DNA from 3 places in the Pseudovibrio sp. Tun.PSC04-5.I4 genome. Region 1 is predicted to be linked to each of the others. Evidence: riboswitches for the same ligand, from Rfam matches in the RefSeq annotation. Region 1 holds a riboswitch; each other region holds the start of a gene.
The links. Region 1 has a riboswitch for thiamine pyrophosphate ahead of BLS62_RS24580 (hydroxyethylthiazole kinase). Riboswitches for the same ligand answer to the same signal wherever they lie in the genome.
Positions count from the first base shown of each region.

Region 1 (10,812 bases):
CTGACAACCACGCGTACCAAGATGTACATCGGACAAAAACAAGCTCTTGTAGTTTTTACTGTTGGAATCCCCGGTCACCATATGCCTCCGGAATAAGAAAACGTTCATTTCTTTTAAAACGATTCACAAGAAACAAATATGACAGCGTAGATATACTGGAACCGCGCAGCTCCTTGCTCCTATCCCTGTTAATATAACTCTACGAATATTAGGGGATGCCAAACCAAGGCTCTGCAATTCAATTCAATATTCCTTTCGCTTGCTAAGCTTGATCCTTACTGGTTCAGCAGGCAAAGACACAGTAGGATGCCTCCACGATTTATCCAGTTGAAACAATGGAATATTCAAATGCACTTAGGAATTAACGGGCGCAAAGCGATTATCTGTGCATCCAGTCGGGGTTTGGGACTGGGCACAGCAAAGGCTCTGGCCGAAGCGGGTTGTGATCTTGTCATCAATGGGCGTAATGAAACCCTGCTCAACCAGATTGCACGCGAACTTTCAACCGCACACAATGTTGCTGTCATTCCAGTCGCGGCAGACATCTCCACACCTGAGGGTCAACAAGCTGTTCTGGCTGCCTGCCCCAAACCAGATATTCTGATCAACAACAATGGTGGTCCGCCACGTAAAGACTTTAAGGAACTGGATAGGGAAGCCATTCAGGCTGGCATTGTCCAGAACATGATCACCCCGATCGAACTCATCAAAGCCGTCATTGAAGGCATGGCTGAGCGCCGCTTCGGCCGCATCGTCAATATTACATCCATGTCTGTTAAAATGCCGATTGAAGGGCTGGATCTTTCCAGCGGAGCCCGCGCTGGCCTGACGGCGTTCCTCGCAGGTGTGTGCAGGCAGTACACACAATACAACGTCACTATCAACAACGTCCTGCCCGGCAAGTTTGATACCGATCGCCTCAAAGGTGGGTTCGAGCGTCAGGCACAGCAAACTGGCATTTCCTTGGAAGAAGCCAAGCGATTGTCTTCTGAAGAAATACCAGCAAGACGCCTTGGTCATCCTGATGAGTTCGGCAATGCATGTGCATTCATGTGCTCTGCGCACGCTGGTTATATAACGGGCCAGAACTTGCTTCTGGACGGCGGTCTATACCCAAGCGCTTTTTAAATCACAGCTTAACACCAGCGCGGCATCACTAACCTAGTAAGTAATCCTCAAAGCCGCGCTGAGAATATCAATATTCGTGTCATTCACAGGGCCCTGGATCGTGATACCCTCATAAAACGGATGGTCTGGATTGATATTGATGTTGCTGGCTTCAGGGAAGATATGCGTATAACCAAAATCGAAAGAAAGCCAATCCTCATAAAAGTAACTCAGTCCAGCACTTAACCAGAAGCGGTTGGAATCTGGTAAGCGTGGTGTCCGGTTCGCTTCATCAATCGGCGACCACTCATAAGCTAATCCGAAACGACCTGTTATATTCTCGGTAAAATCATACTCGGTTCCCAGGGCGATCAAATAGCCATCATTATACTGGAACGGAAGTTCCGTCACCACATCACCGCTTAGATTGAAGACTGGGAAAGTTCCAAACCGCGACCAGTGCGTCCATTCAAACGATCCGAGGGCACGCCATTCCGTATTGAGCTCTTGCTGGAAGGAAACACTCACAGTTTCAGGCATGATTATATTCGCGCGAATTGGTGTCGGCGCATCCCCTCCAACAACAAGTCGTCCTTTGAGATTATGCTCTACAGGAGAACGATAGCCAATGCCCAACTGGGTTCCCTTCCATGGCTCAAAGAGCGCTCCAACAGTCGCCCCAAAGCCAAGATTGTAATCTTCTCCACGCAGCTCAGCTGTCGGCGACGCCGCCGCAATAGGGGGAACACCTGTCGCAGACTTTAAGCGCACCTGAATGTACTCGAGCTGAAGTCCTGCTCCGACCGAAAATTTGTCCGTCACCTGAAACGCAGCCATTGGCGTTACATTCACAGAAAACACGCGAGACGATCTGGCATAAACCTGCCCGGCCCATTCAATATCTGGCTTAGTCTCAAGTCCATAAGGCGCGTTTGAACTAACGCCTAGGGACAACCGGTCATTCACTTTCCAGGTACCGTATCCAGATGGCAACCATGCATTAACCCCAACATCACCGGAAGAATATGGAACGCCAGTCACAGGAATGCCAAGAACATCAATAGTGGCATTATCCAAGTCAATAGTTCCTCGCGGCAGCACAAAAGTCTGCACAGTTTCACTTTGCACACCATCATGGGCCGTCATAGTGGAGGGATTCCAGTACATACTGGAGAGGCTTTTGGTTGCCGTCGCATGCCCTGCAAATGACATTCCCTGAAACCAAGAGGACTGTTCACGAAGGGCAAAAGCGCCAGCAAGCGCACTAGAACTGAAAAGGATAGTTGAAAGAGTTGCTGCTACAGCAAAGGGAATGGTTCTGGTCATGTACGGTACTTTCTGTTTCTAATACAGCAAACAGCAGCGCCATGATCAAACTACGAGTTACTTTTTGATTCGGCCCTCTCTTACATTTCTAAAGATATTAAATACTTGTTGCACTGGTATTTTTTAGAACAAATTTCGTATTTTCATCATTTACCAATAATAACTGATAATTTTTTAGTATACTCATCAGCATTAAATGCAGTTTATATACAATATTTTCTGTGACAAACCTTATGAAATACAAAAGGCCCTCCAAAAAAAGGGCCTTTCATACAAATCACCAAACTATTTACTAGCTTCTTGCCGCTATATTCTTACCAAGAGAAAGAGAACTCCAGTTTGCTAAAGCCTGCTGAGCTTCACGATAACTCTCAAAGATCTTACGAGCCGGCTTGTCCTTTTGCGTGTACACATCCAGCACCTCTTCAGAGGTTGCTTTCAGCGTTTGCAGCACTTCTTCTGGGAACTCACGTACCGTCACGTTATGTTCACTCTGCAGTACATCAAGGGCAAGTGCGTTTTGCGCATTCGCCTCCGCCAGTGCCACATCCGCTTCAACACGGCACGCTTCTTCTACAACACTTTGCAGCTCAACGGGAAGACCAGCCAACGCCACTGCATTGACAATAGCTTCACCTGTACCATTAGGCTTATTGAAGCCCGGACCGTAGTAGTTTTTAACGAGCTTTTGGAACCCAAGAGCGCTGTCACTCCATGGACCAAGGAACTCGACACCGTCAACCACACGGGTCTGCAAGCTGGTGAAGATCTCCGCAACAGGAATATTGACTGGCGTCACACCAAGACGGCGCATCACTTCCCCGCCCAGACCAGACATCCGAACTTTCTTGCCCTTCAAGTCATCCAGAGTTTCAATCGGATCACGATACCAGCCCGCCATAGTTGGGCCAGTATTCCCACCCATAAATGGTTTAACGCCAAAGGGGAGGTAAAGTTCATCCCAAAGGTCCTGACCACCCATCTGGTCAATCCAGGCTGTATGCTCATGCGGCAACATACCAAAAGGAACAGTGGTAAAGAAAGCAGAGCCCGGCATCTTACCGACCCAATACATGGAGGCTGAATGCCCCATCTGAGCCGTATTGCTGGAAACCGCGTCAAACACTTCAAACGAAGGAACAAGCTCACCAGCGGCATGAAGGCGAACGCGTATACGGCCATTGCTCATGAGGTTGATGCGATCACAAATGCGTTGGGCAGACATACCCGGGCCCGGTAGATTTTTCGGCCAGCTGGTCACCATGCGCCATTCAATGGTAGGAGCAGCCTCTTGCGCCAGTGCCGGTGCGGCCAATACAACACCGCCTGCGGCAACCCCACCAGCAAAGCTTAGAGCTTGACGGCGTGTCAGAAATTGTTCTTTTTTATTGGTCATCAGGACCGCCCTTTGTTACTTAGACCAAAATTCATGAAAGTGGTGCACAGGCCCATGGCCTTCGCCAATATCCAGCGTGTCCGCAGCTTTGATCGCACGACTAATATAGTCTTTCGCCTCGCCAATCGCAGCGCCCAGCTCCAACCCTTTGGCGAGCCCGGCAGCAACAGCAGAAGACAGGGTACATCCTGTCCCATGTGTATTCTGCGTATTATAACGAGGAGCCGTATACCACTTTTCCGCCAAATGTGTGAGGTAAAGATCGTCACAGGTGTCGCCCGACCCATGTCCCCCCTTCAACAACACACCCTTAGCACCCATCTCCAACAGAGCTTTCGCCTGCATCAGCATATCTTCTCGGGAGTGCGCGACGGGTTGATCCAGCAACAAAGCCGCTTCCTGCATATTTGGCGTAATAAGATCCGCCAATGGAAACAACTTGTCCTTAAGGACTGAAATCGCTGAGTTTTGTAGCAAAACATCCCCGGAGGTCGCCACCATCACCGGATCAAGAACGACGCGCTTAACGCCATATTCCGTCAGCTTTGTGGCAACCACATCAATGACTGCAGGTTGAGACAACATCCCGATTTTGACAGCATTTACCTTAAGGTCAGAAAAGACCGCATCAATCTGCGCACCAACAAACTCCGGCGGCACATCATGGATACCGCTTACGCCCTTGGTGTTTTGAGCCGTTAAGGCGCTCAGCACGCTGGCGCCATAAACGCCAAGGGCTGAAAACGTCTTCAAATCTGCCTGAATACCAGCTCCGCCACCTGAGTCTGACCCAGCTATCGTGACTGCAATTGCACTCATCCGGCCAATTCTCCACTCTTATTCTTAATTATGTCCAACTTCACATGCTGCCCAAATTGATCAGCATTGAGCCCATAGATGCTATCGATAAAAGCTGGCGCGAAACTTCCCGGACCATTCGCATTGGCTGCGGCAAGTTCGCCGCAAACCCCATAAATGGCAAGGCCCGCCAACACTGCCAGCTCTTTATCAGGCTCAACCGCTGCAAAACCGGCAAGCACACCACCAAGTGCACAGCCAACAGCCGTCACCTTGTCCATAAACGGATGACCATTGCGCACAAGCCAAGCCTCATCCTTACCAAGAACAAAATCCTCTACCCCAGTACGCGCCACCAATGTTTGCGCACCAACACAGAGTTTAAGGCTATCAAGCTCAGCGCTATTGGCTTTCAGGATAGAAATGTTCTGCTTTAGGATATCCTGCGCAAATTCCAATCGGATGGAAGAACGGTCCACTTTCACGGGGTCAAGCACAACAGGAATGGAACGCTCTACAGCCACATCCAGCGCAAGGCGAATTCCATGCCGGCGTTTCCCATCCAGTGTTCCCAGATTAATCAACAAGCCATCAACGCCAGCCGTGAAGATCGGGATTTCATCATGGGAGGATGTCATAGACGGTACGATGTTACAGGCCAACATCACATTTGCGGTAAAATTTTGCGCAACTGAGTTGGTAAGGCAATGCACACGAACACCGCGCTCACGCACGGTTTCAAAAACCTGCCATAGGTCCTCTGTTTTATAAGCCATCTCGCTTGCGCTCCCTCTTCCTAAATCGGTGGGAACGACACTACAGGTAATCATCCCAATTCCCTCCGCCGGCACAATCCGGATCAGGTTCTAGGAGTTGGCACAGTTGCCTCTCAGCCGTCATCTTAAAATCCGGCACCCCCATTGGTGAGTTATTTTGCTAGCAAACCGGACTCAGAACTGCAAGAGAAAACACGCAGACACCTCATTGAAGCAACTGGGGGTAGATCTTTCTTAAAAAACGCAAAAGCTTGCAAGAATACGCAACTTCACCGCAAAATGCCCACAAAACCACGCAAACTCAAAATTGAGCTTACGGGACAGAAGGATAGCACTATTATGATTCCGTTCTTTGTGAAAATTAAGTGCCAGTTGGGCAAAACCTATCTGGTCGCCAACGCCATTGCGGATGCGGAAATCGCTTCGGAAATTTACTCCACCTCCGGCGACTATGATCTACTGGCAAAGTTTTACATCAATGACGATGACGACATCGGCCACTTCGTCGCTGAGAAGGTTCAAGTCTTTGAAGGCATTCAGGACACAAAGACCATTATCACCTTTAAGGCATTCTAAATATTAAAGAAAACAGGCGGAGCAACATCAATCCGCCTGCTTCTGATTTACGAAATACTTAGCCTTGAGCCTGCTGAAGAGCGCTCCAGACCTTCACCGGTGTTGCAGGCATATCCACCTCATCAAGACCGGCATTCTTCCGAAGCGCATACATCACTGCGTTCATCACAGCAGGCGCTGCTCCAATAGATCCAGCCTCACCAGCACCTTTAATGCCCAGCGCATTTGTCGTCGACGGAACATTGTTCGTCGAGAAGTCAAAACTCGGCAAATTATCAGCACGCGCAATATGATAGTCCATATAGGATGCACTCAGCAGCTGTCCGGTTTCGTCATAAACGGTGTTCTCATACAACGCCTGCGAGATCGCTTGCCCAGCTCCGCCATGCACTTGTCCGGCGAGTAACATCGGATTCACGGTCACACCGAAATCATCAACGATTACATACTTTAAGATCTCAGTCTTACCGGTTTCCGGGTCAATTTCCAGCTCACAGATATGAGTTCCGTTGGGATATGTACACTCATCCTGCATCACCTTCTCAGCTGCACTCAACTGTTCAGGTAAAGATCCGGCAATATCAACAAGACTGATCTGCTGATCAGTCCCGACAACACGAACATGCCCATCTTCAAGTTCAAGATCAGCAACACCAACCTCTAACTTCTCACTGGCTATCTCTTTGATTTTACGCACCAAAGTTTCAGAGGCAGCTTTCACAGAGGTCAGTCCAAGCGGAATACTACGCGACCCGCCAGTACCACCACCAGTCCTCACCCGGTCCGTATCACCTTGAACCATCTCCACCTGATCCAGTTGCAAACCCAGTTGCTCGGCAACAACCTGACCATACGCCGTCGCATGACCCTGCCCATTGCTCTGCGTTCCAATCAACAATGTGACCGAGCCGTTTTTGTTCAACTCCAATGTTGCTTCCTCGCCGCCAGCAAACGCACAGGCTTCAACATAGGTCGCCATACCAATACCGCGGTACAGCCCATTCGCTTTGCTTTCTGCTTCACGCTCAGCAAAACCAGCATAACCTACTGTTTCCAAAGCCTTTGTCAGATGGACGTCGAACTCTCCAGTATCATACATCCGGCCCAGCGCCGTTGTGTAAGGCAAAGCTTCAGAACTGATAAAGCTCTTGCGGCGGAACTCAGCCGGATCAACACCAGTCTCAAACGCAGCTTTATCAACAAGCCGTTCCAGCACATACGCAGCTTCTGGACGACCAGCACCACGGAACGCATCAACGGGAACAGTGTTGGTGTAAACCCCTGTCGCTTCAACCCAAGTACCGGGGATATCATAAAGCCCGGAGGTCATCGTGATGCCGATAGAAGGAATACCCGGACCAAACTCGTGCAAGTAAGCTCCCATATCCGCGATGACATGAACCTTAAGCCCAATCATCTTGCCATCCGCATCAAGCGCCAGCTCAGCTTCTGAAACGTTGTCACGCCCTTGTGCATCAGACATGAAATGCTCAGTGCGCTCCTGCAGCCATTTTACAGGCCGCCCCAACCGCTTAGCGGCAACGAGGCAGAGCGGATACTCAAGGTAAGTGAACATCTTAGTGCCAAAACCACCACCCACATCCGGCGTCACAACACGCAAATCTTTGGGATCAATGCCGAGGATATTTTTGGTAATGAGGTCACGCATACCGTGACCACCCTGCGTCCCAGTCGTCAGAGTGTAGCGTCCGCTTTCATTATCAAACTCACCAATACAGGCACGAGGCTCAACGGCGTTGGAAACCAAACGGTTATTGACGACCTTGATTTTGGTAATATGGTGCGCTTGAGCAAAGCCCTCTTCCATGGCGTCCTTGTTGCCCATGCCAATATGGAACGCCTTGTTTGTTCCATGTTCCGGCCACACACAAGCAGCGTTCTCATCCAGAGCAGCTTCACACCCAATAGCTACATCAAGATCATCGTAATCAACCTCGATCACTTCAAGCGCAGCACGCGCTTGGTCAATACTATCGGCCACCACAAAGGCGATAGCATCTCCCACAAAGCGAACAGTGTCAGAACACAATACTTCACGGTGGGGAACCCAGTGCCTTGTTCCATCCAGCTGCTTAAGCACTGCTTTACAAGGGATTTTGTTGATTCCCTCCAGATCAGCTGCAGTCAGGATGAGGTGAACACCTTCCATGGATCGCGCATCATCCACGCCGCTCAATGTAATTTTTGCGTGTGCAAGAGAGGAGCGGAGGACAACGGCATGTACCGCACCCTCAACGGATATATCGTCGGTGTAATGGCCTTGCCCTGTAATAAAGGCATTGTCTTCTTTACGACGCACGGGAGCGCCAATTCCAAATTTAGGTGTCGCAACCTGATTCATAAAAACCTCAAAACGCCGAAGAGCAGCAGAAAACTGCCATCTCCCAAATACAGCAAATTACGTATTACAAGAGAACCTACAGCGGATTTCATCACCTGCAAGTCTTTTCTAAACTCAAAATTCAACTCAACTAAGGCAATTGGCGCAGGCCAGATACGCTTTAAAAACAGCAGTAATCCAGTAATTTTAAGGTAAATTGTTGCCAGTGTCTTCGCGCTTACTGTCGAAACTCTCAATCGCATTGGTGTTTTTGAAATTGACCAAACAGGGAACATGGGGTTATTTATAACTTACACCCACCTGTTCTCTGTTGCTTTTAGCGCTTGCTCTCATCAAAGCGCCCTCTGCACCTGACATAGTGTCCGGTCCATTTCCCCTGCAACAGGGCAGCTTCGAAAGCAGTTACATGCCTGTTCCTTCAGCGAAGTCTGAAGACAGCTCAACAACTGCTGCGTTCAAGATTAGGTTTTCCAAAAAATGGCAAAGCCTTTCAAACAACACACGCGGCATCTGCTGGGCTCTTCTGGCTACTTTTCTCATGGCCATAATGAGCACCATAATAAAACTGCTTGGCGATCGTATGCACGTCACTCAAATTCTTATGTTGCGCCAGTTTTTTATGCTGATCATCTCAGCACCGATCATCATCAAGGGCTTTCCGGGCTCCATTAAAACGCAAGCACCTCTGCTACACTTGGGCCGTATCCTGCTGGCCTCTGCAGCAATGTACTTCGGGTTCACAGCCGTCATTCACCTACCTCTGGCAGAAAGCACCGTGATTGGGTTTGCCAGAACGTTCTTCATCACCATTTTCGCGGTCTTTTTCCTCAAGGAAGTCATTGGCATCCATCGGATTTCAGCGACAGTGCTGGGCTTCATTGGCGTGATGATCATCGTCCAGCCCGGCAACGGCGCAGCGCTAGGAACCTACAGCCTCATGGCTATTCTGGCCTCAGCATGTGCTGCCATGGTGGGCATTATCCTGCGCAAGGTCACTCAACTGGATAGACCGATCACCATCCTGACATTTCAAGCCACATTCGTCGGCCTGATCATGGCGCCCTTCGGCATCTACTACTGGGTCTCGATTGAGTTCAATGAAGGTCTGTTGCTGCTGGCTCTTGCCGGTGTCAGCTGGAGTGCGCAAATGTGTAACATCCAAGCGCTCAGATATGGGGAAGCTTCCGCAATCGCCCCATTCGACTACATCCGCTTGGTCTACGCAGCTCTGATTTCCGTTGTAATTTTCGGCGTCTGGCCGCTATGGACAACATATCTCGGCGGCGCAATCATTGTTGGCGCATCGCTTTACACCCTGCACCGCGAAACAGTGTTGGGTAGGAAAGTAACGATGGGAACGGCACCAGCCAAAACCCATTAACGCGGTTACCCAACAAGTCGGCCCGCTCTAGACAAAGACCCCCCGCATCACTGCGAGGGGTTAATCTATCAATTAAGCTGAACCACTAGATACGCTCAGAATTGCGAGACTTAGAAGCTTCTTCCTCAACAAGTTCCTTCTTGGAGAGCTTACCAACCATGGTCTTTGGCAGCTCATCACGGAACTCAATGGATTTCGGCATTTCGATCTTGGAGATATGCCCTTTCAGGAAGTCCTTCAGGTCCTTCTCCGTCGAGCTTTCACCGTCCTTCAGTTTCACAAACGCTTTTGGGGCCTGCCCGCGGTATCCATCTGGAATTGCGATCACAATCACCTCAGCAACAGCTGGGTGCTGATAAAGTGCTTCTTCAATCACACGCGGATAAACGTTGTAACCGGAGCAAATAATGAGGTCTTTGATGCGATCCACAAGGAAGATGAACCCGTCTTCATCCATGTAACCAACATCACCGGTATGCAAGATACGACCATCTTCCAGCGTTTTAGCAGTCTCATCAGGTCGGTTCCAGTAGCCCTTCATCACCTGAGGGCCAATGATACAAACCTCACCCTTCTGACCTTTTTCGACAATCTTTTCCAAATCTTCCAAATCGCGGAACTCAAGGGTCGTTCCAGGCATAAGAACGCCGATGGAGCCGTCCTTGCCAGTTCCATCCATTGGATTGGCTGTCGCAACAGGAGAGCTCTCGGTCAAGCCGTACCCTTCCACCAGCACACAACCGGTTAGCGCTTCAAACTTCTGTTTCACTTCAACAGGAAGCGGCGCACCACCAGACATACAGTAGCGAATAGAGGTAAGATCATAATCCTTGGTCATCTCGCTGTTGTTAATCGCCGTATAAATGGTTGGCACAGCAGCAAACAACGTAGGTTGCTTCTTACCAGCTAGATCCAGCAATTCTTTCAGATCAAAGCGTGGCATCATCAGCATTTCAGCCGCACCCAGCACAGAAAGGTTCTGCAACACGGTCATCGCAAACACATGGAAGAAGGGAAGCACACAAAGTGTCCTTTCATACCCACGCTTCAACCCACCATAGTGGCTTTCCAACATCTCCATATTGGAGGT
Region 1 covers NZ_FNLB01000006.1:4,164,943-4,175,754, reverse strand. The annotation lists gene BLS62_RS24605 (UDP-2,3-diacylglucosamine diphosphatase) at 1-81, opposite strand, end outside; gene BLS62_RS24600 (SDR family oxidoreductase) at 349-1,128, shown strand; gene BLS62_RS24595 (OmpP1/FadL family transporter) at 1,162-2,433, opposite strand; gene BLS62_RS24590 (TRAP transporter substrate-binding protein) at 2,726-3,829, opposite strand; gene thiD (bifunctional hydroxymethylpyrimidine kinase/phosphomethylpyrimidine kinase) at 3,845-4,648, opposite strand; gene BLS62_RS24580 (hydroxyethylthiazole kinase) at 4,645-5,403, opposite strand; TPP riboswitch at 5,447-5,556, opposite strand; gene BLS62_RS24575 (Lrp/AsnC ligand binding domain-containing protein) at 5,743-5,979, shown strand; gene BLS62_RS24570 (xanthine dehydrogenase family protein molybdopterin-binding subunit) at 6,038-8,341, opposite strand; gene BLS62_RS24560 (DMT family transporter) at 8,748-9,722, shown strand; gene BLS62_RS24555 (long-chain-fatty-acid--CoA ligase) at 9,808-10,812, opposite strand, start outside.

Region 2 (10,812 bases), 480 kb from region 1:
ACTGCTGGAGCAACATCCAAAGCAGACGATACTGCGGTCGCCCCCGAGGATGATAAAAATTTGGCTGAGCGCATTGCTGATGTCAGAAAAACCAGCAACTCACACGGCTAAAGGCTATTCCGTGAGGGGGTCCTGATTTTCAAACTCAGAGATAATTGAAAGCCCTCAGCAGCTTCGGTACTGCCATTACAAACGCGACTGTACCGGACTTATGCTTCTGCTGCTGAGTGAGTAGGAGCACTCTGCGCCTTTGATGCGCCGGCGACCTCCACCAACCGCACTTCATTATCTGCGAGCAACTGCCTGTAATCCTGCGAGACGAGCGTATCCGTCACAAATGTATTCACTTGCGCGATATGCCCGATGCGAACAGGCGCTGAGCGCTCAAACTTCGTCCGGTCAGCCACCAAAATGACGTGACGCGCATTCTCGATAATCGCCTGCGCAACGCGCACCTCACGATAATCATAGTCCAGCAGCGCTCCATCACGATCCAGCGCAGACACACCGATCACTGCATAGTCCACCTTGAACTGCCGGATAAAATCTGCTGCGGCCTCACCGACGATACCACCATCAGAAGACCGCACAAGCCCACCGGAGATAATGACTTCATTCTCGGAGAACGGGCGCAGAGTGCTGGCAACGTTGAGATTATTGGTAATGATCATCAGTCCGGTATGCTGGATCAGCGCACGGGCTACCGCTTCTGTCGTCGTACCGATATTCACAAACAAAGACGCACGATCAGGAATGAGGTCAGCAGCAGCCTGGCCAATTTCCTCTTTTTCCTTACCTGCCAGATCTTGCCGCGCGGAGTACCCCATATTCTCAACACCAAACGACAGCAACGCACCGCCGTGAACTCGTGTCAACAATCCCTGATCACTCAACTCTTTCAAGTCTTTACGAATAGTCTGCGGAGATACAGAAAACCGGAGGGCAAGTTCATCCACTTCAACCTTTCCGGTCTCACGGGCAATATCAAGTATGGAGTTGTGGCGAGAAACCAGCATCATGAATCAAGTCCGATTATTTTTTTATACTTACCTAACATCTGCAATTTGCGATGTTTCACAGTACTATAGCTAAAAACTGAGAGGCATCCAGCCAACCATTAGATTATTTTGGCACAAAAGTCCTCTTGCCTCGGCTCCCCTACTCTTAGTATTAATACGTCATAAAAGGGGACGAGCTGTAACTTTTTCAATCTTTGTCATGATACCGCCCAGAGAAATCCGATAAAGGTCATGCGGATCAAAACACTGCATCATAAAAGTTCGGCAATAACACATTAGAGGGACCACCTGTGACCCGCGTTATGGAACGGCAACACAGTGCAAACAGGCAATCTGAAAAGAAGCCAACCGCATTGAAGACCACTATCCAATCAGCAGAGGCGCGCATCGAAGTGCTCGACAACATGGATGACCTGAAAAAAATGAACGCGCAACTCAGTGAAAGTCTCGCAAAGACAGTCAAGAGCGCAAAACAAGCTGGCAATGCTGACGAAAAACTCTGGGCGGATGTGGAAGGTGAAAAAGAAGATCACCACCTTGGAGCAGGCCTAAATGGCCGCTGGTTCTAAAAAACTCTGAAATTCTTTAAATAGGCAGAGAAAATCGGGCAGCGGGATCAGATATGTGTTCCCGCACAATGGCAGTAACCCACAACTCATCAACAGAATTGCTCACAGCAACTATCACTGCGCTATAATTTCAACAATTTTGGGAAGGAAAACAAGTGGTACGCCCAAGGGGAATCGAACCCCTGTTTCCGCCGTGAAAGGGCGGCGTCCTAACCGCTAGACGATGGGCGCTCACATAGTGAGAAGGCTATAGAGCCTTGTCTACAAGTAGATAACTACCTGGTATCGCAACTAAAGTCTTTGGTACGCCCAAGGGGAATCGAACCCCTGTTTCCGCCGTGAAAGGGCGGCGTCCTAACCGCTAGACGATGGGCGCCTAGACTTCGCTGCTGCGATGAACGGGGGTATATGGGCTAAACCCCCGCTTGGCAAGCCCCTTCTCCTAAAGAAAAGAAGGGTTATCCACCTATCTCGCAACAAAATCCGTTCGTGCTATTTTTCGCCCTGTTACAGGGTCGATATACACAAGCGCTTGCGTAGTCCCCTCTTTAATAAGCATAACCAACTTTCCATCCATTTGCGTAACAGACATAACCTGTGCCTGAGGGCCGATCGCAATTGTCGCTGCAACATTATCTGCAGTAACATTGGAATTATTGGCGTTAATCTTATAGAAGATAGCCGCAAAGACAGCCAGTAAGCCGAGCACCATGACAAGGCTTGATCCCATCAAGAGGCGGCGCAGCTTCGATTGAAGCCTCAAAGCTGCTGGATCAAGTTCGTCCTGTACAGTCTCAACGCTGTCATTATTAGGATCACGCATGAACGATAAATCTCCTGAGGGCGCATCGCCGCTCACAAACTCTGTAAACACGAATGAGCAGCAACACGCAGAAGTCCAAACCGGTCCAGAAGATACTGGCCGCCGACTGGATGCTGTTTTAGCCGCTCATTTAGATGACTTCAGCCGCAATCGGCTGCAAGCCCTGATCCGGGCAGGCCAGGTTAATATTGGCCCGCGCACGGTGATGGAGCCTAAATATAGAGTCTGTGACGGAGATACAATCACTCTTCTTGTCCCTGAGCCGGAAGAAGCAGAACCCCAGCCGGAAGATATTCCCCTTACGATTGTGTATGAGGATGATGATCTGATCGTCATCGACAAACCGGCTGGCCTCGTGGTTCATCCTGGCGCAGGCAATCCAACGGGAACCTTGGTCAACGCACTTATCCATCATTGCGGGTCGTCCCTGTCGGGGATCGGCGGCGTAAAACGCCCAGGCATCGTGCATCGGATTGATAAAGACACCACCGGCTTGCTGGTTGTTGCCAAAAACGATCTGGCGCATCAGGGGCTGGCTGCACAGTTTGCTGACCATGGCAGAACAGGTCCACTGGAACGAGCTTACAAAGCATTGGTCTGGGGAGCTCCCTCTGTATTAAAGGGCACCATCGAAGCGAACCTCGCGCGCTCCACAACAAACAGACAAAAAATCGCCGTCCTTAAGACCGGTGGTCGCCATGCCATTACCCATTGGCAAGTGAAAGAACGCTTTGGCGCACAAGATGAGCCAGTTGTTGCTAGCCTGATAGAATGCAGGTTGGAAACGGGAAGAACTCATCAAATCAGAGTTCATATGGCTCATATCGGAAATCCACTGATTGGTGATATGGATTACGGTTCTGGTTTCAAAACTAAATATAATAAATTTCAAGATCCATTAAAAACGCAGCTCGCGGAGTTCACACGTCAGGCACTGCATGCAGGTCTTTTGGCGTTTGCGCACCCCAGAACACAGGAATTAATGAAGTTTGAATCGGAGTTACCTGCCGACTTTGCAAGTCTTCTCCAATCATTACAAAAAATTTAGGCCAAAAAATCTGCCAATCTGGTAGCGTTCTGGCCATAATGTTCCCATATAAAGGCGACAGGTGCGCTTCATCTGAAGGCACCTATGTGTGTTTGCCAAAATTCTGATGTCCAATCAGGCGGGAACACGAAACAAGGAGGGTGCTTTATGGCCCGGAACCTACCAGCCCTCACGGGTGGCGAAGGCGGCTTAAGTCGCTATTTAGACCAGATTAGAAAATTCCCGATGCTACAGCCGCAGGAAGAGTACATGCTCGCCAAGCGCTTCCGGGAACACGACGAACCAAAAGCAGCTGAAAGACTGGTCAATTCCCACCTGCGTCTCGTCGCAAAAATTGCTATGGGCTATCGCGGCTATGGCTTGCCATTGGGCGAAGTTATCTCCGAAGGTAATGTTGGCCTTATGCAGGCTGTCAAACGCTTTGAGCCGGATAAAGGCTTCAGGCTCGCGACCTACGCAATGTGGTGGATTAAAGCTTCCATTCAGGAATACATTCTGCGCACTTGGTCCCTTGTAAAAATGGGTACCACGGCCAATCAGAAGCGCTTGTTCTTCAACCTGCGTCGCATCAAAGGCAAAATTCAGGCTTTTGAAGATGGTGATTTGCGCCCGGAACACGTCAAACACATAGCAACGACCCTTGGTGTGACTGAGACCGAAGTTGTTTCCATGAACCGCCGTCTTGGAGGTGACTCTTCACTGAACGCACCGTTGCGCTCTTCAGAAGGTGAATCCAGCGAGTGGCAGGATTGGCTCGTTGACAGCTCCGAAAATCAGGAATCAGTGCTCGCTGAACAGGAAGAGTTCGATGTTCGCCGCAATATGCTGAAGAATGCAATGAGTGTATTGAACCCACGCGAAACGCGCATTTTTGAAGCACGTCGCCTATCAGAAAAACCAATCACTCTGGAAGAGCTTTCCACCGAATTTGGGGTGAGTCGTGAACGTGTGCGCCAGATCGAGGTTCGTGCTTTTGAGAAGGTCCAAAAGGCCGTACAAGAAAGCGCATTGGAAATGACACAATAACACGCGGGTGCCTAAGGCACCTGCTTTCAACTAATTTTAGATGAATTAACTTAAAATACGAAATAAATTTGTAAACAGCCTTTTAAATCAACAGTTAGGCTTGTTCTACCCTCGTGCCTTTCCTAAGGTCAATGAAGAGGGGATCCAAAGTCAGTGTCGGTGACTTCCCCTTTCGGGGGGAAATACAATGCTTGGCTCTGGCAGGTTATCGCAGACCAACCGCATGCTTGCGGCGGTTACTGCAGGATTACTCATTACTATTGCCGCACTTCTCCGTATCCTCTACCCGCAGGTATTGGATGGCGTCGCTTATGTAAGTCAAAGTGCATTGCAATTGGCCTGGCCAAACACGCAATCAGCATCTCCCGTATACACGATCCATCTTACGCAAGAATCAAACAGGCAAACGCAGGAGCCGGTGTACCAGCGTCTAGAGTTGGCGCAAACCCTTGAAAAACTGGGGGAATACACACCAAAATTGATCATTCTGGACTTGGACCTTCGGAAGGAGGATCCAACATCACCCGCATTGCGCAGCATTGTCTATGATAAATTGCTGTCCTCAAACAGATCATTTTATCCAAATCACGATGCTCTGCTGCAATCCGTCATCTCTCGACATCCAGTTCTACTCAACAGACCACTTTCAGATATAGAGGCAGCCAAACCGCCCCTCTCTATCTTCATCACCTCTGCAAAATCAGTCGGTTATCAAGATGCCTCTCAATATAGTGAAGGTGCTGTTCGCTTAACTTACCCACTCCAGTTAGGAGTGAAAGGCCAGCCGCGCAACTCGCTTGCGATGGAGGCTTATCTGTACGGCACTGCAAACACACAGACATCCTCGCCCTTAGAGGAAACAGAGCTCCGCTTCCAACTTAAGAATATTCCAGTTTCATCAGACGCCGAAATGCTCATCTACACAAATTACCAAGCTTCTCAGCAGATCCTTAATGCATCAGATCTATTAGGAGTGCAGGGAACCTCTAAATTTTGGCCGCCCAAACAGGGCAGTTATTTTGTCATTGGCTTGAATGATCGAAGCTCAGAGCGCCATGCACAGGCCCTCCAAACGCTGCAAACCGCTAATTTCATAAGGACTCCCAGTTGGGCACAACATGCTGAATTGGCGATGTTAATCGGGGTGGGTGTTGTTATCGTTCTCTTTTCGGCGACACAAGGGTTTTGGCTCAGTCTGCTCATAACGGTTCTGGCTATTGCAGCAATAAACGGGGTTGCGCTTCATCAATTTGCTCTTAAAAATATCGTCCTCGAACCATTTTTCCCAACACTGGTAGTGCTGCTGGCCTTTGCGGTCACCAACGGCATTCGGCGTATCACGTTCAACAGTACTCGCACCAAAACCAAGGAGCGTTTCGTTGGGATTTTATCGCCCAAACTCATGCAAAAGCTGCTTGTCCAGTCTGAAGAGTTCCCGCTTGAAGGTAATCAGCGTGAAATAACCTGCCTTACAACGCGCATACGCCGCTTTAACCGATATTATGAGGGTTTGGCTCCTCATGACCTCGCAAGCTTCTCCAACACCTTCCAAACAGCTCATTTAGATGAGGTCCACAGCCATGATGGAACGCTGAACCTGCTCGCGACATCTGGGTTAAGCGCTTATTGGAATGCACCAATGGATGATCCGTTCCATGCATCCCATGCCTGCCGTACGGCTATAGAAATGCAAAAGCAGATGACACGGTTCAATCTCAAAGACCGGTTCCACTTTTCCCAGAAAAACATGAAGGCCCACGAAGTTACCCTGGATATTGGCATTTCGACTGGACAAGCAGCCCTTGGTGAAACTGGCACAAGAAGGCATTTCCGTTACGCACCTTTAGGTCGCTGTGTTGATTTGGCCGAAGAGTTGTCCCGTCATTGCGCAGCAGCTGGTCACAATCTGCTTATTTGCGAGACCACACGCGGTCATATGCAAGAACTGGCAACACTGGAAACAGTGCCGGTGAAGATCGGGCACTATCAGATCCGCGCCTTTGCACTTCTCGGAGATCCATCCATGGCTTTTTCTGAGGCTTTCCTGAAACTCAAGAACATTCATTGCAATATGGCTCATGCTTTATTCGAGGAAGCAGACCGGAAAAAAGCGCTTACGCTGCTGGATGAATGCAAATCCCTTGCTGATGAAAGCCACGCACCAATTTACGCAGCCTTTGAGAAACACATCCTGAGTGACCTATCGCTCAATGAAACACTCAAGGATGCAGCGCAGTAACGGCATTTAGCCTACAAATAAAAAGAGCCCCCGAAACTCGGAGGCTCAATATTTAGTTTAGACTTAGAAGCCTTAGCGCAATTCAACTGCGTAGGTCTCAACAGGGGGAGCTGTTTTAATCAACCCCTGCTCCAGCAAGAAGTTCGCAAAACGCTCATAACGACCATTGTCCATGGCAGCTGGGCGGCTTGCGAAGCGTGGCAAAGTATCGGCCCATGCTCGCTTGTTCAGCTCATCATCAAGATTTGGGTAAACCTCAAGGAAGCCTTTCCATGAGTCATCAGGGTTGTTGAGCAGGTAAACGGTTGCCGCTTCAATCGCATTGATGAATTTCTTCAGGCGTGGATCATCCAGTTTGTCTTTGTGAGCCACATAAATCAGCTCATCATAAACCGGCACGCCATTCTCTTCCGGGTAGAACGCACGGCCTTTCGCGCCTTCAATTTCCATCTGGTTCAGCTCAAAGTTACGGTAGCCGCCAATCACCGCATCAACCTGGCCAGCCATCAAAGCAGGAGACAGAGAGAAGTTCACATTGATCAGCTCAACATCATCAATCGAAACGCCAGCGCTGGACAGCATCTTGCCCAACATCGCACTTTCAAAGCCGGAGGTAGAATAACCAATACGCTTGCCTTTAAGGTCAGCCAATGTCTTGATCGGCCCATTTTCCAGAACAATCAGAGTGTTAAGCGGCGTGGCAACCAGTGTCCCGATACGCACCAAAGGCAGACCCGCATCGATTTGCGGGTGAAGCGTCTGCTGATAGGAGACGGCAATATCGCCCTGTCCTGCTGCAACAAGCTTTGGTGGCATAGAAGGATCAGCTGGCTCAATCAGCTCAACATCAAGGCCTTCTTTTTCAAAGAAACCACGTGCCTGCGCAACGATAATTGGCGCGTGGTCGGCGTTCGCAAACCAATCCAACAACACAGTCAGCTTATCAGAAGCCTGTACCTGAAGCGTACTGGCAAGCAGCGCTGCCCCAAACAACATACCCAGTTTTTTCATAGACATACGTCCTCATACTCTGAGATCTAAATCTCTTTTTGCCAGTAGATCATCCGAGAAGTGGCAAATTCAACAATGGCCCGAAGGCCCAAAACCATCACCGCAAGCAAAATCAGCGCTGCAAACATCGTCGCCGTCTGCATCCGCGCATTTGCCTGCAGCATGATGAAAGCCAATCCACCTTTTGCACCAACCCATTCACCAACCACCGCACCAATTGGCGCAAACACCGCTGCAATCCGCATACCAGAGGCCAGCGAAGGTAACGCGGCTGGAATACGAATAAAACGGAGTGTTTGCCACCGGTTAAGCCGGTGCAGTTTCCCAAGATCCAGCAGAGCAAAATCTGTTCGCCGCAACCCGTCATAAAACGTCGAGGTCACAGAAAAGAAGATGACAAGAACCGCCATCACGACCTTTGAGGCGAGGCCAAAGCCAAACCACAACACCAGCAAGGGTGCGATCGCAAACACAGGAAGAGATTGAGTGGCTGTAATAGGAGGTAACAAAAACTGACGCGCTTTGTGCGACATACTCAGCAACAGAGCCAAAGACGCCCCTGCACTCACGCCAAAAATGAAACCCAGAAGTGTTTCATAAGCCGTGATGCTTGCATGATGCAGCAAAAAAGCACCTTGGTTGAGAAAGGCGATGTAAACCGCAGCCGGAGGCGGCAATAGAAACGGAGGGATCTCCCAAATCCGAACCACTACATCCCACAGCACAACAAAAACCAACAACCCGAATACTGTCCGGGAAACACGTTTAAGAACTCGCTTCAGCATTCCACCCCCTCACAAGAAGGGATTAAGGCCCAATTGAAAGCTCGGGACGCTTTCAAAACAGCGGAGCTCTTTATGGCTCTCATGGAATTTTTAAACATAGGATCTCCTAGGTCAGCAACTTGCAAACATGGAGATCCGGGAATAATGGCTCAGGTCCCGTCCCTTCGCCGGAATTACCCGGATCAGGTTCAAAGGGTTAGCTCATGGCAATCTCAGCTTTTCAAAGAAAAGCACCCCTCGGAATAGCGAGGAACATGCGCGTTTCTACGAAAGTTTGCAAGGAGATTTTCAAACCCGGGGGACAACTGCAATGGAAAAGACCCCACCTCAAAACAAGGAAGGGCCTTTCAAAATTTGTCTAAATTGCTGAAATCAGGTTACTTCCAGCTCTGAATTGCCTGTGCGATAACTTTGTTGCCGCTCACACCTTTTTCAAAGGTAAGCATTGCACGACGACCACTGTTGTAAAGCAATGGAACATCAATCCACTCACGCTCCATAAGCCGCTTCAAATTCTTCGTTTTTTCCTCTTCACTGTCGGAAAGAGCGATCCAGAACAGTGTATCCGAGACTTTAACTGCTGCCCCATCCAATGGATCACCAGCTTCAGATTCAGTTTTCTTCATGATCAGGCCCGGAACCTTTTCAACGCCCTTGCCGTCAAACCCTTCCGGGAACATGAAGTTCAACTCCAAAAGGTGACTTGCTGGCAAAGATTTGTCGTTGTTCGGCTTCAGCGTCATCTCGACAGATAAATTGCGGGAAGGCAGTGACGCGACAGCCTTAATCATAGAAGCGCCATCAGAGTCTTCCAAAGACCAGACCACATTGCCGCGCGATGCTGACCCGGACGCCCCTTGCGTCAAAGCTTCCTCATAAAGGATGCTCTGCTGGGCAACAGGAGAAACGGTGGCCTGAGTTGTAATCGTCTCAGCCCGAGGCACCGAATTGGTTTTTACGGCCGCGTTCTGTTGCTCAGGCTCTTTCACCGGCAATACTTGCGCAACTGGAACAGCTGTTTCACGCGTGCCAACAACTTTGGCCGGAGACGTGCCGCTTGCAGGTTCAGCTGGCGTCGCGCTCGAGGAATTTCGCGTAATTCGCGTCGTTGTCACGCGCGTCGCATCAGGCGAGACCATGGCCCCATCTTCCGGTTCCAACAGGCGTTCTGTATTCTTTTTTGGAGACCGTTCAGGCTCAACACGAAGAGGTTCATTCTCATCGATTGGCGTGCCAATCGTCTCAGAACTATCAGCACCTTCAACAGGCAACAATGTTGATAAAATCAGATCACGCTGACTGTAAACGCCAGCAGCTGCGCCGAGAATGAGAAGTAAGACAATAATCATGCTCACAAAACGGCGTGTGTTAGAAGGCTTCAAGCCTTCTTCCTGCTCAATCGCATCGCCAACACGTTGCGCAACAACAGGCTTGCGAGAGGAGGCAGGTTTGCGGCCAGCCTTTGGCGCAACCTTCGCAGGCTCCTCAATTTCAGGAGCCGACTTAGAGCGTGTTTCCAACTTTGTGCGGCGTGCTTCACCTGGAACCCAGGCACGCTCTTCCGCATTTGTTTTTACAGACCCCTTGGTCGGAAGCGAGGAAGCAGGCTCACGTGTCCCGCTATCACCCATACCATCAAGCTCTGGTTCACGGCGCGCTTTGGAAGCTCCCGGCAGCTGATCGCGGGCAATTTGATTGGCCTGATGTGCAGCATTGCCAAGATCTTGAGCAGCGCGAACCGCTTCCTTAAACACATCAGTTTTATGCGGAGGTGCTTTAGGCCCGGCAGATGCTGGTGTTTCTGGAGCGGAAGGACCCGCTTGCGGTGTTCGTGTAGACGGCGCACGCGGAACAGGTTGCCCCGCAGGCGCAGCAGGAGCGGCTTTTGGCCGCCCCAATCCGAGTGACTCACGAGCAGCTTCCGCTTCGACCTTGCGGATCGCTTCTTCAAGCTTCAGCTGCTCCTCAGTGATTTGGGAGGGCGTAAGCGGCGGATCATAGCTTTTAAGCTGCTTTACAATAGCATTACGCGCGCGTTGATAAACAGCACGTCTGGCTGAGCCAGTGTTCTCTTGTAAACCAGAGACCGCTTTTCTTAGAACGGAATTGTAGTCCGCCATTTAACTGCCCAATGCCCCCAAAGCTTCATTTCCTGACTTAATCCTGGAAGGGATTTTGAACCAGAATTGTGTCATCACGTTCAGGACTTGTTGATAACAGAGCAACAGGTGCACCAATAAGCTCTTCAACATGCCGTACGTATTTCACAGCCTGTGCAGGCAATTCAGCCCA
Region 2 covers NZ_FNLB01000006.1:3,681,839-3,692,650, reverse strand. The annotation lists gene BLS62_RS22490 (hypothetical protein) at 1-111, shown strand, start outside; gene BLS62_RS22485 (DeoR/GlpR family DNA-binding transcription regulator) at 210-1,019, opposite strand; gene BLS62_RS22480 (hypothetical protein) at 1,310-1,588, shown strand; tRNA gene BLS62_RS22475 (tRNA-Glu) at 1,745-1,819, opposite strand; tRNA gene BLS62_RS22470 (tRNA-Glu) at 1,890-1,964, opposite strand; gene BLS62_RS22465 (hypothetical protein) at 2,055-2,411, opposite strand; gene BLS62_RS22460 (RluA family pseudouridine synthase) at 2,410-3,459, shown strand; gene rpoH (RNA polymerase sigma factor RpoH) at 3,607-4,485, shown strand; gene BLS62_RS22450 (CHASE2 domain-containing protein) at 4,673-6,724, shown strand; gene BLS62_RS22445 (ABC transporter substrate-binding protein) at 6,797-7,735, opposite strand; gene BLS62_RS22440 (ABC transporter permease) at 7,762-8,520, opposite strand; TPP riboswitch at 8,663-8,768, opposite strand; gene BLS62_RS22435 (RodZ family helix-turn-helix domain-containing protein) at 8,898-10,640, opposite strand; gene BLS62_RS22430 (adenylosuccinate synthase) at 10,678-10,812, opposite strand, start outside.
Region 2: linked by a shared signal. The riboswitch ahead of BLS62_RS22440 (ABC transporter permease) and the one ahead of BLS62_RS24580 (hydroxyethylthiazole kinase) in region 1 are both predicted to bind thiamine pyrophosphate.

Region 3 (10,812 bases), on a different contig from region 1:
GTTCGCCGTCATCGCGGAATTTCGCGGCCATAGCTTCCATGCCTTCTTTCTGCGCTTCCGCACGAATATCGTGAGAAATCCGCATGGAACAGAACTTAGGTCCGCACATTGAGCAAAAATGCGCAACTTTGTGAGCGTCCTTTGGCAAGGTTTGGTCATGAAATTCACGTGCTGTATCCGGGTCCAGTGAAAGGTTGAACTGGTCTTCCCAACGGAACTCAAACCGTGCACGGGAAAGAGCATCATCACGCCGCTGTGCCCCCGGCAAACCTTTGGCAAGATCGGCTGCATGGGCAGCAATCTTGTAGGTTATGACACCGGTTTTTACGTCATCACGATCAGGCAGACCTAAATGCTCTTTTGGGGTGACATAGCAAAGCATGGCACAGCCGAACCAGCCAATCATGGCTGCACCTATTCCCGAGGTGATGTGATCATAACCCGGTGCAATATCGGTGGTGAGAGGTCCAAGCGTATAGAATGGAGCTTCGTGGCAGCATTCCAGCTGCTTATCCATATTTTCTTTAATTTTGTGCATGGCCACATGGCCCGGCCCTTCAATCATCACCTGACAGTCTTTGGCCCAAGCAATCTTAGTTAGCTCACCAAGTGTTTCAAGTTCTGCAAACTGCGCTTCGTCGTTTGCATCTGCAATGGAACCGGGGCGCAGGCCATCTCCAAGAGAAAAGCTCACATCGTATTGACGGCAAATATCGCAGATCTCATCAAAGCGCTCATAAAGAAAGCTCTCCTTGTGATGATGCAGGCACCACTTGGCCATGATGGATCCACCGCGTGAGACAATACCGGTCACTCGATTGACCGTCATTGGAACCATATGCAAGCGAACGCCGGCATGGATCGTGAAGTAATCGACGCCCTGTTCCGCTTGTTCAATCAGTGTGTCACGGAAGACTTCCCAGGTTAGATCTTCTGCTATGCCGTTGACCTTCTCCAGCGCCTGATAAAGCGGCACCGTACCAATTGGAACGGGGCTGTTGCGGATGATCCATTCTCTAGTGTTATGGATGTTACGTCCGGTAGATAGGTCCATCACAGTGTCCGCACCCCAGCGGATTGCCCAGACCATCTTGTCAACTTCCTCTTCCATAGAGGAGGTTACGGCTGACGTGCCCATGTTTGCATTGATCTTTACGAGGAAGTTTCGGCCAATGATCATTGGCTCGCTCTCTGGATGGTTGATGTTAGCAGGAATAATCGCTCGGCCAGCAGCAACCTCACTGCGTACAAACTCGGCGGTAACATAGTCTGGAATGTTTGCCCCCCAGTCATTGCCTGACCGCTCTTCAGCAACGGATTCTCGCATCTGGTTTTCACGAATGGAGATGAATTCCATTTCTGGGGTGATTAGGCCTGCACGTGCATAAGCAAGCTGGGTAACAGCTTTATCACCCTTCCCGCGAAGAGGGATTGGTTTAACCGGAAACTCCGGAGTCAAACGATCGCCTTGAACAAAGCCGTTGTCTGCTGGCTTGATATCGCGCCCTACATACACCTCTGTATCATTGCGCGCTTCAATCCACTGGCGCCTTAACGGAGTTAGCCCCTGACAGATACCTGTTCGAACCTTAGGGTCTGTGTAGGGACCTGAGCTGTCATAAACCGGAAGTGGTGGTTCGCCAGCTGTTGGGTGAACCGAAATCTCACGCATTGGAACGCGGATATCTGGGTGCAAAGATCCTTCTACGTAGATTTTGCGGGAAGCAGGCAAACCGCCTTTTGTAATTTGGGGATTTGGGATGTTCATTGTGGTGCTCCTCAAGTCAACAACTCGAAAAAGACACCAGATGAATTTTGGCTGGGAAACAGACAGGAATACCCTGCTTGCTGGATTGCGCCGTTACAAAAGAAAATCCCGGTGGGATGCACACAATCCTCGCTTCCTACGCCAGTATCAACTGGGTCAGGTTCAAAGGGTCGCGTCGCCGAGCTTTCGCTCCGTCAGCCTCTCAGTCTCCTAAGTGAGACTCCCCTGCATGCGTTTTAGCTAGAACGATTATGAACAACTGTCAAGGCAACCTTATTGAGACGGTGCCGTCACATTAACCTGAAGACGAGTCCAAAATCCCGCACTGAACACATTTTAGAGGGCTATCAACTTAACCTGAAATTGGCCGCGCGTATTTGGCTGCTCTGTTGATTGATCGTTCAGGCGTCCACCATTGATTTCAGCCGTTGCACCGCATCATTCGCTAATTTCTGAGTGAGCGCGTGTGCCCCAATTTCAATAGACAACGCTCCAGCCTGTCCGGCCCAAAGTGAACTAAAATCAGTACTACCTTTGGTTTCAGCGCCCGCTTTTAACGGCGCAAGGGCATCTCCGGCTCTTGGGAAAGCTGGAGCTATGTCGGACACTGGTCCATTCTCACGCATCATCCGATTCATAATTCCGCGGGCTGGCCTACCTGAAAATACGTTGGTTATCGCTGTATTATCGACACTGGTTGTTTTTAGCGCTGCTCGATGCAGATCAGAAATGAGCGATTCCGGTGTGAGGAGATAAGCCGTGCCGATTTGAACTGCAGTTGCACCGAGTAAAAAAGCAGCAGCCACACCTCGACCATCGGCGATGCCGCCCGTTGCAATAACCGGCACATTAACCGCATCAACAGTCTGCGGGACTAGAGCAAAGGTGCTTGTTTGAGTGGCAATATCATCAGTTAAAAACATGCTACGGTGCCCGCCGGCTTCGTAGCCTTGGGCGATAATAGCATCACAGCCCTTAGCCTCCAGAAAGCAGGCTTCTTTAACCGTTGTTGCGCAACCTAGAATAACAGCACCACTCGCTTTGACACGATCAAGCAAAGCTTCGCTTGGTACACCGAAATGAAAGCTGACAATTTCAGGCTTGAGATCTTCGACGACCTCGCACATTGCTTCATTGAAGGGAAGGCGATCTACGGCGGTAGCAGCTGCGTTGTGATCTAATCCCAATTCCTCATAGTAAGGCAAAAGGTGCTGCTTCCAGGTGTTCACACGCAGGGGATCAGGTGTCGGGGGGATATGGCAAAAGAAATTAACGTTTAAAGGTTTGTCGGTCTGCTCTCGAAAGGCCTCGATCTCGGCACGCATCTTGTCGATGCCGAGCATGGCGCAAGGAAGTGAACCTAAACCACCAGCTTTGGCCACGGCAACAGCCATCTTAGAATCGCTTGCCGCCGCCATCGGCGCTTGAATGATCGGCAGCTCAATGCCCAAAAGATCGAGTAGTTTAGAGTTGAGTCGCATGAAAATTTCTCCCTATGCTATGGCGTGTTATGAACTTGACACTCTCTCACCTCGTCAACTTCGTTGTTTTTCGAAGGAGCTGCGTTTTCGTTGCGCTCTGGTTTCGCTCGTAATGTATTCTGCAATTCCAGAATTAATTACTGAGCGAAAAGACATAGAACGGCTCCTCCATCCAAGAACGAGGTGAAATATTAACCTGCCATTTTCCTTGCCGCAACGAGGCGTTTGATTGATGTTTGCAGAACCTGCGAGCACTCAGTGACGCATATTCGCAGGACATAAGCCGCAAAAACCCACTTTCACTCTGTCAAATCTTACGGGTTGCCGGGTAATCTTTTCTCAGAATACGCTTCAAACGTCCGTAATGTGAGAATCTCATGCAGGAACGTTTGATACAGCTGCTGGAATCTGTTGCTGGAGCCGCCAAGCCGGTCAGTGCGAACGACCTTGCGCAGATGACCAAGCTGCCCAGAGCAACGATCTATCGGAATCTGTCGTCCCTGCTCCACTGCGGTTTTCTGGATGAGGTAGAGGACTGTAAACGGTATGTTCTGGGTATCCGGTTCATCAAAATTGCCCTCACCGGAAAATCAGAGTCTCATGTGATCAAAGCTGTCTCTGCTATGATCCACCGGATTGTGATTGAACTTGGGGAGACGGCTTTTCTGGCACGATATCGTGGTGGCCGGGTGGTCCTGATTCATATTGAGCCTCCCAGCAATCCATCAATATCTTATATTTATCCAGGCCTTGGGATTAGACCTGCTCACGCATGCTCCTCTGCCAAAGCAATTGCTGCTTTTATATTGCCCGAGCTGCGTGATGAACTGCTGGAAACCGAGCGTGTTCAGTTTACGCAAGACACTCTTATTGAGGCCTCTGACATCGCAGCAGAGCTTCAAAACGTACGGCGTGATGGATATGCGCTTTGTGATGGCGAGATTGATGACGGTGTCACCAGCGTTGCAGTGCCCATCATGGTTGGCCGCCTTGGGGCGCTCTTCAGCATGGGTGTTGTTGGCCCTACAAACCGTATAAAGCCGCGGCTTCACACACATATTTTGCCTGTGCTCAAAGAAGAAAACATACGCGCATCAGCTGCCATTCAGCACTGCTCAATTGTTGATGCCGAAAGAGCAAATTCAGACGCTCTTTCCGGTGAGTTGGAGGTAATTCGAAATACTCATTTATTAATTTCTATGGGAAGATCTTATGAATAGAAGAGAATTTGGTGCGCTGGTTGTTGCCGCTGCGGCTGCGGCCGGACCGTTTAGAGCTTTTGCAGATGAAACCTGTCAATCGCCATATATGCCCAAGATTACAGGGCAGGAAGAATTCGTTTATGTCTGGACATTAGGCGTTGAGGGAATGGGGGATGAGCAAGACAAGCTTGTTACCATTGATCTACGGCCTGAATCCCCCATGCGTGGTCAGGTGATCAACAGTCTTTCTGTCGGCGGTCGGAATGAGGCGCATCACGGGGGGTTTTCCGCTGACCGGCGTTATTTCTGGACGGGAGGTCTTGATACCAACCGTATTTTCATTTTCGATGTGCATAGCGACCCATCAAAGCCATCTCTGCACAAAACCATTGAGACTTTCGTCAAGGATTCTGGGGGCGTTGTTGGTCCTCACACTTTCTTTGCCCTTCCCGGCAGCATGATGATCACCGGGCTTTCCAATGATGATGATCATGGTGGGCGATCAGCACTGGTTGAATACAACGATGCCGGCGACTACGTGGCGACTTACTGGATGCCAACCACTAACGATATGCAGGGTGCCGTAGCTGTGGGGGATGCTGTTGCAGACGGCTACGGTTATGACATTCGCGCGCTCATTCGCAAGAACATCATGTTGACCTCATCCTTTACCGGCTGGTCGAACTACATGATGGATTTTGGCCAGATGCTGCAAGATACTGACGCGATGAAACAGTTTGGCAACACGATCGTTCAATGGGATTTGCATACTCGTCAACCGCGCAAGGTCTTCAATGTACCGGGAGCTCCGCTGGAGATCCGCTTCCCATGGGGACCGAACGCAAACTACGCATTCTCCACCACTGCGCTCACTTCCAAACTCTGGTTGATTTATGAGGACGACAGCGGAGAATGGCAGGCCAAAGATGTAGCCGATATCGGCAACCCCGCAGACATTCCGCTTCCGGTCGATATCTCCATTGCGGCTGATGATCAAACGCTTTGGGTCAACAGCTTCATGGATGGCAAGACACGGCTCTTTGATGTTTCCGATCCGCATAACCCCTCCCAAATTTACGAGAAAACCATTGACCGTCAGGTCAACATGGTCAGCCAGAGTTGGGATGGGAAACGGGTCTACTTCAGCTCCTCCTTGCTTGCGAACTGGGATAAGAAGGGCGATGACGATGTGCAATATCTGCGCGCTTACACCTGGGATGGGAAAGAGTTGATCGAAGATTTTGATATTGATTTCTACAAGCTTGGCCTTGGCCGTGCGCACATCATGCGGTTTGGTAGTTCTGAGCTTTATACGAGCTAGCTCAAACTCGTTTTGGGGCAGCATGCATGTTGCCCCATGCCTTTGTAATTCATTAGGTCTGATGCATGCGTGTTTTGAAAAAACTCCTCGTTCTCAGTAGTGTTGCCGTAACACTTCCAGCACTCTGGTACACTTTGATCGTTGGGCAGGCTGCCCCTGTTCGCTCATTCTCGGATGTATTTACCCCGCACAAGGAGTTTCAATTTGATCCTCCCAAGCCGGGTTCTTACACGCTAAACCGGTTCAAGACGGCTCCAGATGGCCAGGTTCTGGACGTATATGGACAGAAGCATTCACTTGCAGCGCTGACCAGAGGCAAGATTAATCTGGTGAGCTTTGTCTATCTGATGTGCGGAGATGAGAATGGGTGTCCGATCGCCATGTCGACGCTCTTTGAAATTCATGATGCCAGTCAGAAACTCCCCGGACTGCGGGAGGACGTTCAGCTCATCACGATCAGTTTTGATCCTGCTCGCGATACGGTCGAGGCCATCAACTCCTTTGCATACCCCCTGCAAATCGACGAGAACTCCGATCAGAAACTCAAATGGCATGTGCTTACGAGTTCAGGCATGACTGATCTGCAGCCTATTCTGGATGGGTTTGGTCAAGTCATTGACCGGTCGAACGATCAGGAAGTCATCAATCATCTGCTACGGATGTATCTGGTTGATCGCGAAGGTATCGTGCGTAACGTCTATGGCCTTGGAACCATCGACCCAAGGCTCCTGATCACTGACGTGGAGACGCTTTTACTGGAAGAAAGCAGGTCTTAATGCGTCATTGGTTTCTTATATGTTTGATTGGTAGTCTCTTCAGCCAAGCCGTGGGCGCACACGCGCAATCACATTGCATCGCGGACCCGGAAAACTGGTCTGAAACGGCCTTGAAACGGAGCCTCTCTGCTCCGCTCGGGCTTCCGCCCGTCCCTCACCCACACGACAATCCGCCTAGTGTTGGGAAGATTAAATTGGGCCGGAAGTTGTTCTTCGACCGACGCTTGTCGATCAACCACACAATGTCTTGCGCCATGTGCCATGTCCCAGAGCAAGGATTTACCAATTGGGAGCTGAGCACAGCCATTGGTGTTGAAGGGCGCAGTCTTAAACGTAATTCGCCGAGCATTTTGAATGTCGCGCACCTAAATGTGCTGTTTCATGATGGCCGCGATCATGCGCTAGAGACACAATTTATCGGTCCGTTGACCGCGCGAAATGAAATGGCAAATCCATCTGCAGGGCATGTTGTTGCCCTTTTAAACAACCTTCCAGACTACGCGCAGATGTTTGAAAATGCCTTCCAGGCCCAGGCCTCTCTCGACAGAATTGGGATGGCCCTTGGTGCGTATCAAAGATCAATTCTTGCAGGGAACAGCCCCTTTGATCAGTGGTACTTTGGCGGCGACGAAACTGCAGTCATTGCTGATGTGAAACGTGGTTTTCAGATTTTTACGGGTAAGGGAAGCTGCAGTGCTTGCCATCTGATTGGAGATGATCATGCACTCTTTACAGATGAGCTTTTCCATGACACCGGATACGGTCAGATGCGTGAAGGTGAGCGCCAAAATCCTCCGACAAGCATTCCTGTGCAAGTTGCCCCCGGAGTGGTTCATCAGATGGACTTTTCAAAGATCCGCTCTGTCAGTGCAAAGCGAGAGGCAGATCTTGGACGTTACGAAGTGACAGAGGATCCAGCTGACAGATGGAAATTTCGCACGCCCTCACTGCGCAATCTCACTGTAACACCCCCTTATATGCACGACGGGCATTTCAGTACACTTTCAGAGGTCATTGAGTTTTACGACCAAGGAGGCTCACAAATGCTCGGCCAAGATCCACGCATCCGCCCACTTGGTCTCACAAGAGTTGAAAAACAAGACCTCGAAGCCTTTCTGCAAAGCTTGATGTCTCCGGATTTGGACTGCCTGGAGAGCGAAGCCAGAGTGTTGCCGCCGGACAGTCACTAACACTGCAACAACACCAATCCAGATGCAATTTGTCAATTCGCAGCATCAGTTTCAAATCACTGCCAGATGTCGGCCACGCAGTGTAATACAAACGAACTCGACTAATGCCCAGAACTTTCGCCTGCCGCTGGTTCAGGGGCTTTGGTTTCCTTCTCGAAGACATCGCTGACGCCTTCTAGCAGATGATCCCTCCATTTCTGATCACGGCTCATCCACAGCCTCCAAGGCTGACTTTCGCAATGCTATATCTACTTTGACTGTACGGCTTCATTCATTTTTTCGAGACAATATCCATCTAATCGTTTCTGACTGTCTCTCATAAACTGCGGGTATGTTTGAGATTACCTCGCCGGTCACCTTCAGATTGCCTTGAGGAGATAGAAAATTGGAAACAAAGTCTATTTGCGCTCCCATTTCTTCGAGAATGTCTTCAGCATCTCCTCGAAATTCTTGTTCATCCAAAACGTAGAATCTTAAAACCCAACGATCATATAGGATGTAATGCAACTGCACGTGCATCAGATTAGCAGTCATACTTCCAAGCATTGCTTGACACACACAATGTGTGAGCCAAGCCCAATCATTCAAAGTCGGTTTCATTAATATACTGCTCCCCAACTCGGATTAACCGGAACTGCGCTTGGTTTCTCAGTATCTTTTATCAAAAAAATATTGGATGGTTGATCAAGATGCCAGAGCCGGGACTGTTCTAACAATGGATTGCTCTTGCGAAAACGAGAGCGAGCCATGCAGAGGTTTAAATCGCCGGGGCAGCTGCAGAGGTTTGTGGCTGTCTTCTCTGACCTCCGCAATCTCTTCGTTCGACCTCGCTATAAACGCTCTCCAATCGACACTCACCTTCATCGAATTAACGCCTTTGCTCAATGGAAAATGGCAGCCATGATGGACGCATGAAGTGCGCTCAGCCTGTTTTATATGACCAAATTCAACTTTACGTGACAACACTCGATCCGGATACAGGCTGTGCTCATGAGGCGAGACCTTGATGGGGCACTACAAACAATTTATCGGAGCGATTTCGAAGTCCCGTGACTTCGAAAACCAGAAGACGGATGCTAACATCAATGTCTCCGTCCTCAATAAAATGACCGTGCTTGGGTGGCCGAGCGCATCATTGCGACCCGAGTTAAGCGGGTAAGGGCGAACTGTAAGCTGAATCTTCTTTCTGCGACGCGCTCAATGTAAGAGCACCCTCTGGTTTGGATCCCAGAACAGTGACGCGCTCCCCGAAACGGGAATAAGGATAATAGTCCCAAACTGCTCTGTGCTGCGTGCAGCGGTTATCCCAAAAAACAAGGGTCCCGGGTTCCCAGCGGATACGGCAATTAAGTGCCTGTTCACGTTCAATAAAATTGAACAACATATTCAAGATAGCATCACTTTCATCTTCAGAAAGCGATGGAATATGTGTGGTGAAACCAGAATTGACAAAAAGCATGGACCGGCCAGTATCTGGATGCTTTGCCACGATGGGATGTTCCGTTTTCGGCAACCCTTCCGGTGGGGTAAAACCTTTCCATGGTACAGCACCATCATGGATTGCAGTCAAACCTTTGAGAAATTCCTTCATGGTTGGAGAAAGTGTCTCATAGGCGAGGTGCATATTCGCAAAAAGGGTATCTCCGCCGCATCCAATTTCTGGTGTCTCATGCATATAAAGCATTGATCCCATGGACGGGGCAGGATCCGAAGTGCCGTCAGTATGCCAGACCTCTCCAGCAACAAAAGTGGACTTCTTGCCAGCGCGGATGAGAACGATTTCTGGGTCATCACCGTCAATGTCACTCAGCGGGAGCGAGCGTAGTGTCCCGAACCGACGACCGAATGCTTTCTGTTGATACTTGGTTATATCTTGCCCGCGGAAAACAAGGACATGGTTTTCAAGGAAAGCACGGCAAATTTCTTCAAATTGCTTGCTACCGATTTCTTGAGACAGATCCACCCCGCTTATCTCGGCTCCAATCACCGGGGTGATCCGATCTACCTTCAAATACCGATATGGTTCCCTAGGTTCCGCTGCGATTTTTTTGATGGCTTCCAAGGCGTCCTGATGCATTAAAATTCCTCCTGAGGAGTTCGGTTAAGAACTGTTTTTCAAATAACGAATAGTTCGTAACAGTGCCTCTTTTCTGCGCTGTTCAATTTCTGAAAAAGCATGAGAGCAAGCAAAGGCATTGGCGGAAATCTTGATCACGGCAAGTAACGTCGCCTCCTGATCATCTTCGATAATTCCGGAGGCAAACAACTTTGCATTCACTGCTGCATGAACTTCTGCATTAGCTCTCGCGAAGGCTTGGGTATTTGCCTCACTGTTAAGCCGCCCATAATAATCCGCATAGGCTTTGGCCGACCCGAACTCCGTCTCGATCATCTCCAGATTGCCTGCGGAAAATTCAAGGGCACTGGCATGGGACTGGCGATAGGTTTTTTCCGCATCAAATCCGAGGCGAAATAGCGTCAAATACCCTTTCTCCAATAATCCCCGCCAGTTGCTTTTTTCGATAAAGATGCCACTTGCAGCCTTTTGGTGAAGTGCGCTTATGTTCTCAAGATCTGCCGTCTTTTCTCCGCGCATCTGTGCCGCTTCGATTGCCAAGGGCAGAACAGACCGCTCTATGAAAAGATGAAGCGAATGAAGGCCGTTTAGGCGCCCGTCCCTCAACAGACATGTGATGCAACTTGCGAGCTGCAACTCAGTTCTTTGTTCCTGCAACTCATGAATAGGCATGTGGCGACACTCTCTGACGTTTTAAAGCCTGCAAAACAGCGTTTCCAAATGCAGAATTACCGTGAATTGGATCGTTTTCCTGCGAGAATGCAGGGCTTTGCCAACCGTTCCTGTCCGTGGTCGTAGCCCTCACATCGAGCAAAGGCAGCCGAAGCTCTGCAGCTTTGGCCACCAAGGCTCGTTGAGCCGCCTTGAACACCAGCGCCTCCGAAGTATCGGGAACTTTTTGGGGCGCAAGCACAGCAAAAACCTCTATTCCCATCCCCAACAGAGCTTCGTAAAAATCGAACGCACCCCGCGCCATAGATCGGATGAGTTCAGCAAA
Region 3 covers NZ_FNLB01000004.1:48,781-59,592, reverse strand. The annotation lists gene thiC (phosphomethylpyrimidine synthase ThiC) at 1-1,768, opposite strand, end outside; TPP riboswitch at 1,885-2,005, opposite strand; gene BLS62_RS03905 (NAD(P)H-dependent flavin oxidoreductase) at 2,170-3,249, opposite strand; gene BLS62_RS03900 (IclR family transcriptional regulator) at 3,627-4,469, shown strand; gene BLS62_RS03895 (methanethiol oxidase) at 4,462-5,772, shown strand; gene BLS62_RS03890 (SCO family protein) at 5,838-6,548, shown strand; gene BLS62_RS03885 (cytochrome-c peroxidase) at 6,548-7,738, shown strand; gene BLS62_RS03880 (hypothetical protein) at 8,006-8,338, opposite strand; partial or broken gene BLS62_RS32065 (IS6 family transposase) at 8,450-8,653, shown strand; gene BLS62_RS03875 (TauD/TfdA dioxygenase family protein) at 8,886-9,815, opposite strand; gene BLS62_RS03870 (hypothetical protein) at 9,840-10,487, opposite strand; gene BLS62_RS03865 (hypothetical protein) at 10,474-10,812, opposite strand, start outside.
Region 3: linked by a shared signal. The riboswitch ahead of thiC (phosphomethylpyrimidine synthase ThiC) and the one ahead of BLS62_RS24580 (hydroxyethylthiazole kinase) in region 1 are both predicted to bind thiamine pyrophosphate.